2 regions of the Pseudocitrobacter sp. 2023LY-00077 genome follow, and region 1 is predicted to be linked to the other one. Evidence: predicted binding sites of a transcription regulator. Region 1 holds the regulator's gene; the other holds the start of a gene.

Region 1 (4,945 bases):
AGAAAATGCAGGCGTTTAGCGAAAAAGGTAAACGCGTAACGACCGTTCTGGTTCCGTCCCAGTTGCAGGACAAAAACAAAGACCAGGCTCCGGCACAGAAGAAGAGTAACTAATTCGTTATGGCGACATTAACTGCAAAGAACCTGGCTAAAGCCTACAAAGGCCGCCGCGTGGTAGAGGATGTCAGTCTGACCGTCAACTCCGGTGAGATTGTGGGCCTGCTTGGGCCGAACGGCGCGGGTAAAACCACCACCTTCTACATGGTGGTCGGTATCGTGCCGCGCGATGCGGGCAATATCATTATTGATGACGAAGATATCAGCCTGCTGCCGCTGCACGCCCGTGCGCGCCGCGGGATTGGCTATCTGCCGCAGGAAGCGTCCATTTTCCGTCGTCTGAGCGTATACGACAACCTGATGGCCGTGCTGCAAATTCGCGACGATCTCACCAGCGAACAGCGCGAAGACCGCTGTAATGAGCTGATGGAAGAGTTCCACATCGAACACCTGCGCGACAACATGGGTCAATCGCTGTCCGGGGGCGAACGCCGCCGCGTAGAGATCGCCCGCGCGCTGGCCGCAAATCCGAAATTTATCCTGCTGGATGAACCGTTTGCGGGCGTTGACCCGATCTCCGTTATCGATATCAAACACATCATTGAGCACCTGCGCGACAGCGGTCTCGGCGTGTTAATCACTGACCACAACGTCCGCGAAACGCTGGCGGTGTGTGAGCGTGCGTATATCGTCAGCCAGGGGCAGCTTATCGCCCACGGCACCCCGACAGAGATCTTACAAGACGAACATGTTAAACGTGTGTATCTTGGGGAAGACTTCAGACTCTGATAGGGTAGAAGCATGAGAGAGGTTAGCCGGAGATTATCGCACTGAACATGAAGCAAGGTTTGCAATTAAGGCTCAGCCAACAGCTCGCCATGACGCCACAGCTGCAACAGGCTATTCGCTTGTTACAGCTGTCGACGCTGGAACTGCAGCAGGAACTTCAGCAAGCGCTGGAGAGTAATCCCCTGCTTGAGCAAACCGATATTCATGAAGAAATCGATGCCAAAGAGACGCCGGATAACGAAACGTTAGACAGCGCCGACGCGCTCGAACAGAAAGATATGCCGGAAGAGCTGCCGCTCGATGCCAGCTGGGATGAAATCTACACCGCCGGAACGCCCTCAGGCACTGGCGCAGATTACCAGGACGACGAACTGCCGGTCTATCAGGGCGAAACCACCCAGTCTCTTCAGGATTACCTGATGTGGCAGGTGGAACTCACGCCGTTTACCGATACCGACCGGGCGATAGCCACCTCCATCGTCGACGCCGTTGACGATACCGGTTATCTGACCGTCCCGCTGGAAGATATCCGCGAGAGCATGGGCGATGACGAAATCGGTCTGGATGAAGTCGAAGCGGTGCTTAAACGGATCCAGCGATTTGACCCGGTGGGCGTCGCCGCCCGCGATCTCCGCGATTGCCTGCTTATTCAGCTCTCTCAGTTTGCCAAAGAAACCCCCCGCCTCGCCGAAGCCCGTCTGATCATCAGCGACCATCTCGATCTGCTTGCCAACCACGATTTCCGATCGTTAATGCGCGTCACGCGTCTGAAAGAAGACGTGTTGAAAGAAGCGGTGGATCTGATTCAGTCACTGGATCCGCGTCCGGGTCAGTCGATCCAGACTGGCGAGCCGGAGTACGTTATCCCTGATGTGCTGGTACGCAAAGTCAGTGGCCGCTGGGTGGTGGAACTCAACGCCGACAGCATTCCACGTTTGCAAATTAATCAGCACTACGCGGGCATGTGTAACAACGTCCGTAACGACGCCGACAGCCAGTTTATTCGCAGTAATCTGCAGGATGCGAAGTGGCTGATTAAAAGCCTTGAGAGCCGCAACGACACGTTGCTGCGCGTCAGCCGCTGCATCGTTGAGCAGCAGCAGGCGTTTTTTGAGTCCGGCGAAGAGTATATGAAACCGATGGTGCTGGCGGATATCGCCCAGACCGTCGAGATGCACGAGTCCACGATTTCACGCGTGACTACGCAGAAGTATTTGCATAGCCCGCGCGGTATTTTTGAGCTTAAGTATTTCTTCTCAAGCCATGTGAATACCGAGGGTGGCGGCGAAGCCTCATCCACGGCGATTCGCGCGCTGGTGAAGAAATTGATTGCCGCGGAAAATCCCGCGAAACCACTGAGCGACAGTAAGCTGACCTCCATGCTCTCCGATCAGGGTATCATGGTGGCCCGTCGAACCGTTGCGAAGTACCGAGAGTCTTTATCCATTCCGCCGTCTAACCAGCGTAAACAACTGGTGTGACTCAACTGATAAGGAAGACACTATGCAGCTCAACATCACTGGACACAACGTCGAAATCACTGAAGCCCTGCGCGATTTCATCAACACGAAATTCGTGAAGCTGGAACAGTATTTTGAGAGGATCAATCAGGTCTATATTGTGTTAAAAGTGGAGAAATTGACGCACATCTCGGATGCGACCCTGCATGTTAACGGGGGCGAACTTCATGCCAGCGCGGAAGGGCAGGACATGTATGCCGCTATTGATCTGTTGATCGACAAACTGGCGCGGCAGCTTAATAAACATAAAGATAAACTGAAACAACACTAATTGTCCGGGCGGTCGCCCGATGCCGGTAAAGTGTCGGGCGATGCTTAGGTGAAATTATGATAAATAACGATTCGGCTCTACAACTGAGCAATGTGCTTAACCAGGAATGTACCCGCAGTGCTGTTCACTGCCAGAGTAAAAAACGTGCGCTGGAAATCATCAGTGAACTGGCGGCAAAGCAGTTAGGTCTGCCTCCTCAGGTGGTGTTTGAAGCGATTCTCACCCGCGAGAAAATGGGCAGTACCGGTATTGGCAATGGCATCGCCATTCCACACGGTAAGCTGGAAGAAGATACGCTGCGCGCCGTGGGCGTTTTTGTGCAGCTTGAAACGCCTATCGCGTTCGACGCCATCGACAATCAGCCTGTCGACCTGCTGTTTGCTCTGCTGGTGCCTGCGGACCAAACCAAAACGCACTTACATACGCTTTCACTGGTGGCGAAACGTCTGGCGGATAAAACTATCTGCCGCCGCCTGCGCTCAGCGCAGAGTGACGAAGAGCTTTATCAAATCATCACCGAAACGGAAAACAGTGATGAAGCGTAAGGGAAATGAGTTCGTACTGAGGAGAAACGGTACATGGTACTGATGATCGTCAGCGGCCGCTCAGGCTCGGGTAAATCCGTGGCCTTACGGGCGCTGGAAGATATGGGGTTCTACTGTGTGGACAACCTGCCGGTAGTCCTGCTGCCAGAGCTGGCGAAAACGCTGGCCGACCGGGAGATCTCCGCCGCCGTCAGTATCGACGTGCGTAACATGCCGGAGTCGCCGGAAATCTTCGAAAAAGCGATGGAAAATCTGCCGGACGCATTTTCTCCACAGTTGCTGTTCCTCGATGCCGATCGCAATACGCTGATCCGTCGTTACAGCGACACGCGCCGTCTGCACCCGCTTTCCAGCAAAAACCTGTCACTGGAGAGCGCAATCGACAAAGAGAGCGACCTGCTGGAGCCGCTGCGCTCACGCGCGGACCTTATCGTCGATACCTCCGAGATGTCGGTACACGAGCTGGCAGAAATGCTGCGTACCCGCCTGCTGGGCAAACGCGAGCGCGAACTGACGATGGTGTTTGAATCCTTCGGCTTCAAGCACGGTATTCCTATCGATGCGGATTACGTCTTCGACGTACGCTTCCTGCCAAACCCGCACTGGGATCCAAAACTGCGCCCAATGACCGGCCTCGATAAACCGGTTGCCGCGTTCCTCGACAGGCATACGGAAGTCCATAACTTTATCTACCAGACCCGCAGCTATCTTGAGCTATGGTTACCTATGCTGGAAACCAATAACCGTAGCTATCTGACTGTGGCGATTGGCTGTACCGGCGGTAAACACCGTTCGGTGTATGTCGCCGAACAACTGGCTGACTACTTCCGCTCTCGCGGTAAGAACGTGCAGTCTCGTCACCGGACGCTGGAAAAACGTAAATCATGACCGTAAAGCAAACCGTTGAAATCACCAACAGGCTGGGCATGCACGCCCGGCCAGCGATGAAGCTGTTTGAACTGATGCAAGGTTTTGATGCGGAAGTACTGCTGCGCAACGACGAAGGCACAGAGGCGGAAGCCAATAGTGTGATTGCGCTGTTGATGCTGGACTCCGCCAAAGGACGCCAGATTGAAGTGGAAGCCTCCGGCCCGCAGGAAGTCGAAGCGCTGGCCGCGGTTATTGCGCTGTTTGAATCTGGGTTTGATGAAGATTAAGTAGTCTCCCTTCCCCATGCCGGATGGCGGCTTCGCCTTATCTGGCCTACGAAAAGCTCCTCTACCGTAAAAACGCCATTTGGCGTTTTTTTTTATTATCCCTGTACAATTTGTGCGCTTTTTAGTCCAGGATTAACCTTAAGAAAACCTTAACAAGGTTCGTTTATGTTTCATTTAAGTTTGGTGTCGATACTGGTCAATTGTCAGCAAATAATTCCAGGAGCGCGTCATGTTACATTTATCGGATCACACCCCCCTGGGCACCGGAAGACATCGTAAATGTTATGCGCATCCGGATGATGCCCAACGCTGCATCAAAATCGTCTACAACAACGACGATGGCGGCGATAAAGAGACTAAGCGAGAGTTGGGCTACTACGCGCATCTCAATCGCTATCTGAAGGACTGGAGCGGTATTCCTCGCTATTACGGCACCGTTGAGACCGACTGCGGAACAGGTTACGTCTATGACGTGATCAGCGACTTTGACGGTAAACCGTCTATCACCTTAAAACAGTTTGCTGCGGAGTGTCGCTACGAAGAAGATCTGGTTGTGCTGCGTCAGATCCTGCGCTCGTTGAAGAAGTACATCACCGAAAACCACATT
Region 2 (4,945 bases), on a different contig from region 1:
GCGGATAACGTGAGCCTGGCGATGACGGTGAACGGCACGACGCTGAATGCGCAGAGTCGCGCCATTGATGCTAAAGAACAACTGATGAAGAAAAAAATCAGCGCCGCGCCGGTGGTGGATGACCACGGCCAACTGGTTGGCGCGATCAACCTGCAAAACTTCTATCAGGCCGGAATTCTTTAATCCTTCATTCCCAGACGTTTCGCCAGCCGATGCAGGTTGGCGACGTCTGTCTCCAGCGCCCGCGCGCTGGCCGCCCAGTTATTGTTGTTTTGCGACAGCGCCTGACGAATCATCTCACGCTGGAAGTGCTCGGTCGCGTCACGCAGGTTGTGACACACGGGTAACGCTGGCGCTTCACTTTCAAGGACTGGCGCAACCGTGCTTTCTTCAAACGTGAAATGCTGCGCTTCCAGAATCACTTCGCCACCGTTGCGCGTTGCGCGCGCCAGCACCACCGCGCGATGCACGGCATGTTCCAGCTCTCGCACGTTGCCCGGCCAGCCATAACTCAGCAAATGCGCCCGCGCCCCGGAGCTTAGAATCACGCGGGACAACCCGAGACGCAACCGACACTGTTCGCAGAAATAGCCCGCCAATAGCACCACGTCATCACCACGTTCACGCAGCGGTGGAACGGAGAGCGGGAAGACGCTCAGACGATGGAACAGATCGGCACGAAAACGCCCGGCCAGCACCTCTTCGCGCAGGTCGCGGTTGGTGGCCGCCAGCACGCGCACATCGACGCGCAGGCTACGGTCATCGCCGACGCGCTGAATATCGCCATACTGCAATACGCGCAGCAATTTGGCCTGCAACGACAGAGACAGTTCGCCAATTTCATCGAGGAATAGCGTACCGTTATCGGCCATTTCAAACTTACCGCTACGGTTGCTGATTGCCCCGGTAAACGCGCCCTTTACATGGCCAAAGAGCTCACTTTCCGCCACGCTTTCCGGTAGCGCCGCACAGTTGAGATAGACCAGCGGGTTAGCCGCACGCGGCGATCCTTCATGAATCGATTTCGCCACCAGCTCCTTCCCGGTACCCGTTTCGCCACTAATCAACACATTGAGATCGGACGCCGCGACGATTTCTATCTCTTTTTTCAGCTGCATCATATTCGGCGACAGGCCAATCATATCGGTATTGGCAACCGGCTCAAAGGCGGCAGGCGTTCCCGGCAGCATATTCTGACTTTCCAGCTGTTCAATCAGCAGCGCGTTGCTGAGTGCCCCGGCGGCCAATGCAGATATCAGTCGCAGCTCTTCATCGCTGAAGACATCAAACTGTGCCGGCTCCATCGCATCGAGCGTCAGCGCGCCAATCAGATTCTGCCCGGCAAACAGCGGCAGCCCGACACAGGCATGCACTTTCAGGCTCTCCTGACCGGGAATTAATCCATCATAGGGGTCGGGTAAATCGCTGTCTGCGGGGAAGCGGACGACATCTCCGGCGCGGGCGATGGCTTCCAGACGCGGATGCCCTTCCAGAGTAAAGCGACGACCCAGCACATCCTGCGCCAGCCCGTCGATTGCCAGCGGGATAAATTGCCGCGCATCGTAGCGAAGCAGCGCCGAGGCGTCGCATTCCAGTATCTGACGCAGCGTGGTGATTAAACGCTGAAAGCGATCCTGATGCCCAACCCCACTTTGTAGCTCGATGGCGATATTCGCCAGTACATCGACCGAGAAACTCATGATGACCTCATTGTCTTTTTGACAATGCATATTGTCATATCGACCATACCAATAACAGTCATTTTGACAATAAAAATGCACGATAAAATATTAAAAATATATAAAACAACAAGTTAAAAAGTTGGCACGCAACCTGCAATAAGCAAAACATCTTTTTTAAAAACACTGCATTTGATTGAGGTTGCTATGTCTATTCTGGTTAAAAATAACATTCATTGGGTTGGCCAACGTGACTGGGAAGTGCGTGATTTTCACGGTACCGAATATAAAACGCTGCGCGGTAGCAGCTACAACAGCTATCTGATCCGTGAAGGTAAAAATGTCCTGATCGACACCGTTGACCACAAATTCAGCCGCGAATTCGTGCAGAACCTGCGCAGCGAAATCGACCTGAACGACATCGACTACATCATTATCAACCACGCGGAAGAAGACCACGCCGGTGCGCTGACCGAGCTGATGTCTTACATTCCGAACACCCCGATTTACTGCACCACCAACGCCATTGATTCCATCAACGGTCACCACCACCATCCGGAATGGAATTTCCATACGGTGAAAACCGGTGACAGCCTGGATATCGGTAACGGCAAACAATTGATCTTCGTTGAAACCCCGATGCTGCACTGGCCGGACAGCATGATGACTTACATGACTGGCGACGCGGTTCTGTTCAGTAACGACGCCTTTGGCCAGCACTACTGCGACGAACGTCTGTTCAACGACGAAGTGGATCAGACCGAACTGTTTGAACAGTGCCAGCGCTACTACGCCAATATCCTGACGCCGTTTAGCCGCCTGGTAACGCCAAAAATTACCGAGATCCTCGGCTTCAACCTGCCGGTCGATATGATTGCCACCTCCCACGGTGTGGTATGGCGTGACAATCCGACGCAAATCGTTGAACTGTATCTGAAATGGGCGGCCGATTATCAGGAAGACCGCATCACTATTTTCTACGACACCATGTCGAACAACACCCGCATGATGGCGGATGCGATTGCTCAGGGCATCAACGAAGTTGACCCACGCGTGGCGGTGAAAATCTTCAACGTTGCCCGCAGCGATAAAAACGAAATCCTGACCAATGTTTTCCGTTCTAAAGGTGTGCTGGTCGGTACTTCAACCATGAACAACGTGATGATGCCGAAAATTGCCGGTCTGGTCGAAGAGATGACAGGTCTGCGTTTCCGTAACAAACGCGCCAGCGCATTCGGTTCACATGGCTGGAGCGGCGGCGCGGTTGACCGTCTCTCTACCCGCTTGCAGGATGCCGGTTTTGAAATGTCGTTGAGCCTGAAAGCCAAATGGCGCCCGGACTTTGACGCGCTGGAAGTGTGCCGCGAACACGGTCGGGAAATCGCCCGCCAGTGGGCGCTTGCGCCGCTGCCGGAGGTGAGTGCCGAAGTCACAACCGCGCAGGAAGAATGCGCCTGTGCCGCAGCGGCAGCCGCTGACCTCGGCCCAAGCATGCAGTGCAGCGTCTGCCAGTGGATTTACGATCCGGCAAAAGGCGAGCCGAACCAGGATGTCCAGCCGGGCACGCCGTGGAGCGACGTGCCAGACAACTTCCTGTGCCCGGAATGCTCACTAGGTAAAGATGTCTTCGATGTGCTGGCCACGGAGGCAAAATGAATAATGGCATCGTGATCATCGGGTCGGGCTTCGCGGCCCGCCAACTGGTGAAAAATATTCGCAAACAGGATGCTGCCGTGCCGCTGACCTTGATCGCCGCCGACAGTATTGATGAGTACAACAAGCCAGACCTCAGCCACGTCGTCAGCCGGGGGCAAACCGCCGCCGACCTGACGCTGCAAACCGCGGGCGAGTTTGCCGAGCAGTACAATCTGAATCTCTTTCCACAAACCTGGGTAAGCGACATCGACGCACAGGCCAAAGTGGTGAAAAGTCAGGACAGAGAGTGGCGCTACGACAAACTGGTGCTGGCGACAGGCGCATCAACCATCGTACCGCCGGTTCCCGGAAAAGAGCTGATGCTGACCCTCAACAGCCAGCAGGAATTCGGGGCCGCGCAGAGTATCCTGCGTGATGCGCAGCGTGTACTGATTATCGGCGGCGGGCTGATTGGCAGCGAGCTGGCGATGGACTTCAGTCGCGCTGGTAAAGCGGTGACAGTGGTGGATAACTCCGCCTGCATTCTGGCGTCACTGATGCCGCCGGAAGTGAGCAGCCGTCTGCAACATCGTCTGACCGACATGGGCGTGCATCTGCTGCTGAAAACCCAGTTGCAGTCGCTGGAGAAAACGACAACCGGGATTGTGGCGCAGTTTGACCGTAATCGTCAGGTTGAAGTGGATGCGGTCGTCGCCGCCACCGGCTTACGCCCGGAAACCGCGCTGGCCCGTCACGCGGGCGTGGAGATCAATCGCGGCGTGAAGGTCAACAGCGCGATGCAAACCAGTAACCCGGATATCTACGCGTTGGGCGACTGCGCGGAAATCAACGGAGCCGTGCTGCCCTTCCTGCAACCGATTCTGTTAAGTGCGATGTGTCTGGCGAAGAACCTGCTCGGCCAGAATGGCGAACTGAAATTGCCGCATATGCTGGTGAAGGTGAAAACGCCGGATCTGCCGCTGCATCTGGCGGGGGAAACGCGCCGTCAGGATCTGGACTGGACCATCGCCACCAGCGCGCAGGGCATGCTTGCCCAGGGCTATGATGACAACCAGCAGCTTCGCGCCTTTGTGGTCAGTGAAGAGAGAATGAAGGAGGCATTTAGCCTGTTGAAGTTATTGCCGAGCTGATTTGCTACGCCATTGCTGAACTTAACCTTGCTCGCGAATTTTGCAGAGCCCTTCTTAACCTCAGATACATGGACGTATCGCGTCTGATTTTTGCCCCGGTCGCCGGGGCTTTTTTTTGGCGCCGTGCGCACATTATTGTCGGGTGGCGGCTACGCCTTACCCGACCTACCTATTTGCACCATCAGACAAGCCCAAACCACCCGGCATCACGCGCACCTGGCCGCAGCCACCACCGCCTGCCCGAACGCAATTGCCCCATCACCTGCGGGCAAACTGTGCGGGAAAAGCAGTGTAAAATCAGCCAGATGATGCTGCAACCGCGCACGCAGCAGCGCGTTATGCAGCACACCACCACCAAACGCCAGCGTCGGGATACCCCGCGCCTGTGCTTCGCGACGCATCATACCGCCCAGCCCCTGCGCCAGCGCATCGTGAAATGCCCACGCTTTCTCCGCCGGGCTGGCCTGCCAGCTCAACCAC

Evidence for each region. The regulator sigma-54, encoded in region 1, starts transcription at its own class of promoters, with help from an activator protein. The targets are predictions, from matches to a motif close to GTTGGCACANNTTTCGCTNT.
Region 2: norV (anaerobic nitric oxide reductase flavorubredoxin) is a predicted target of sigma-54. The motif match lies at 1,821-1,840, and genes of this name have one in related genera.

The regions. Positions count from the first base shown of each region.
Region 1 is NZ_JBSPEI010000005.1:72,702-77,646, reverse strand. Features, by position in the region: gene lptA (lipopolysaccharide ABC transporter substrate-binding protein LptA) at 1-113, shown strand, start outside; gene lptB (LPS export ABC transporter ATP-binding protein) at 120-845, shown strand; gene rpoN (RNA polymerase factor sigma-54) at 893-2,326, shown strand; gene hpf (ribosome hibernation promoting factor) at 2,349-2,636, shown strand; gene ptsN (PTS IIA-like nitrogen regulatory protein PtsN) at 2,693-3,181, shown strand; gene rapZ (RNase adapter RapZ) at 3,215-4,069, shown strand; gene npr (PTS phosphocarrier protein NPr) at 4,066-4,338, shown strand; gene yrbL (PhoP regulatory network protein YrbL) at 4,568-4,945, shown strand, end outside.
Region 2 is NZ_JBSPEI010000002.1:92,408-97,352, forward strand. Features, by position in the region: gene gutQ (arabinose-5-phosphate isomerase GutQ) at 1-183, shown strand, start outside; gene norR (nitric oxide reductase transcriptional regulator NorR) at 180-1,700, opposite strand; gene norV (anaerobic nitric oxide reductase flavorubredoxin) at 1,887-3,335, shown strand; gene norW (NADH:flavorubredoxin reductase NorW) at 3,332-4,465, shown strand; gene hypF (carbamoyltransferase HypF) at 4,672-4,945, opposite strand, start outside.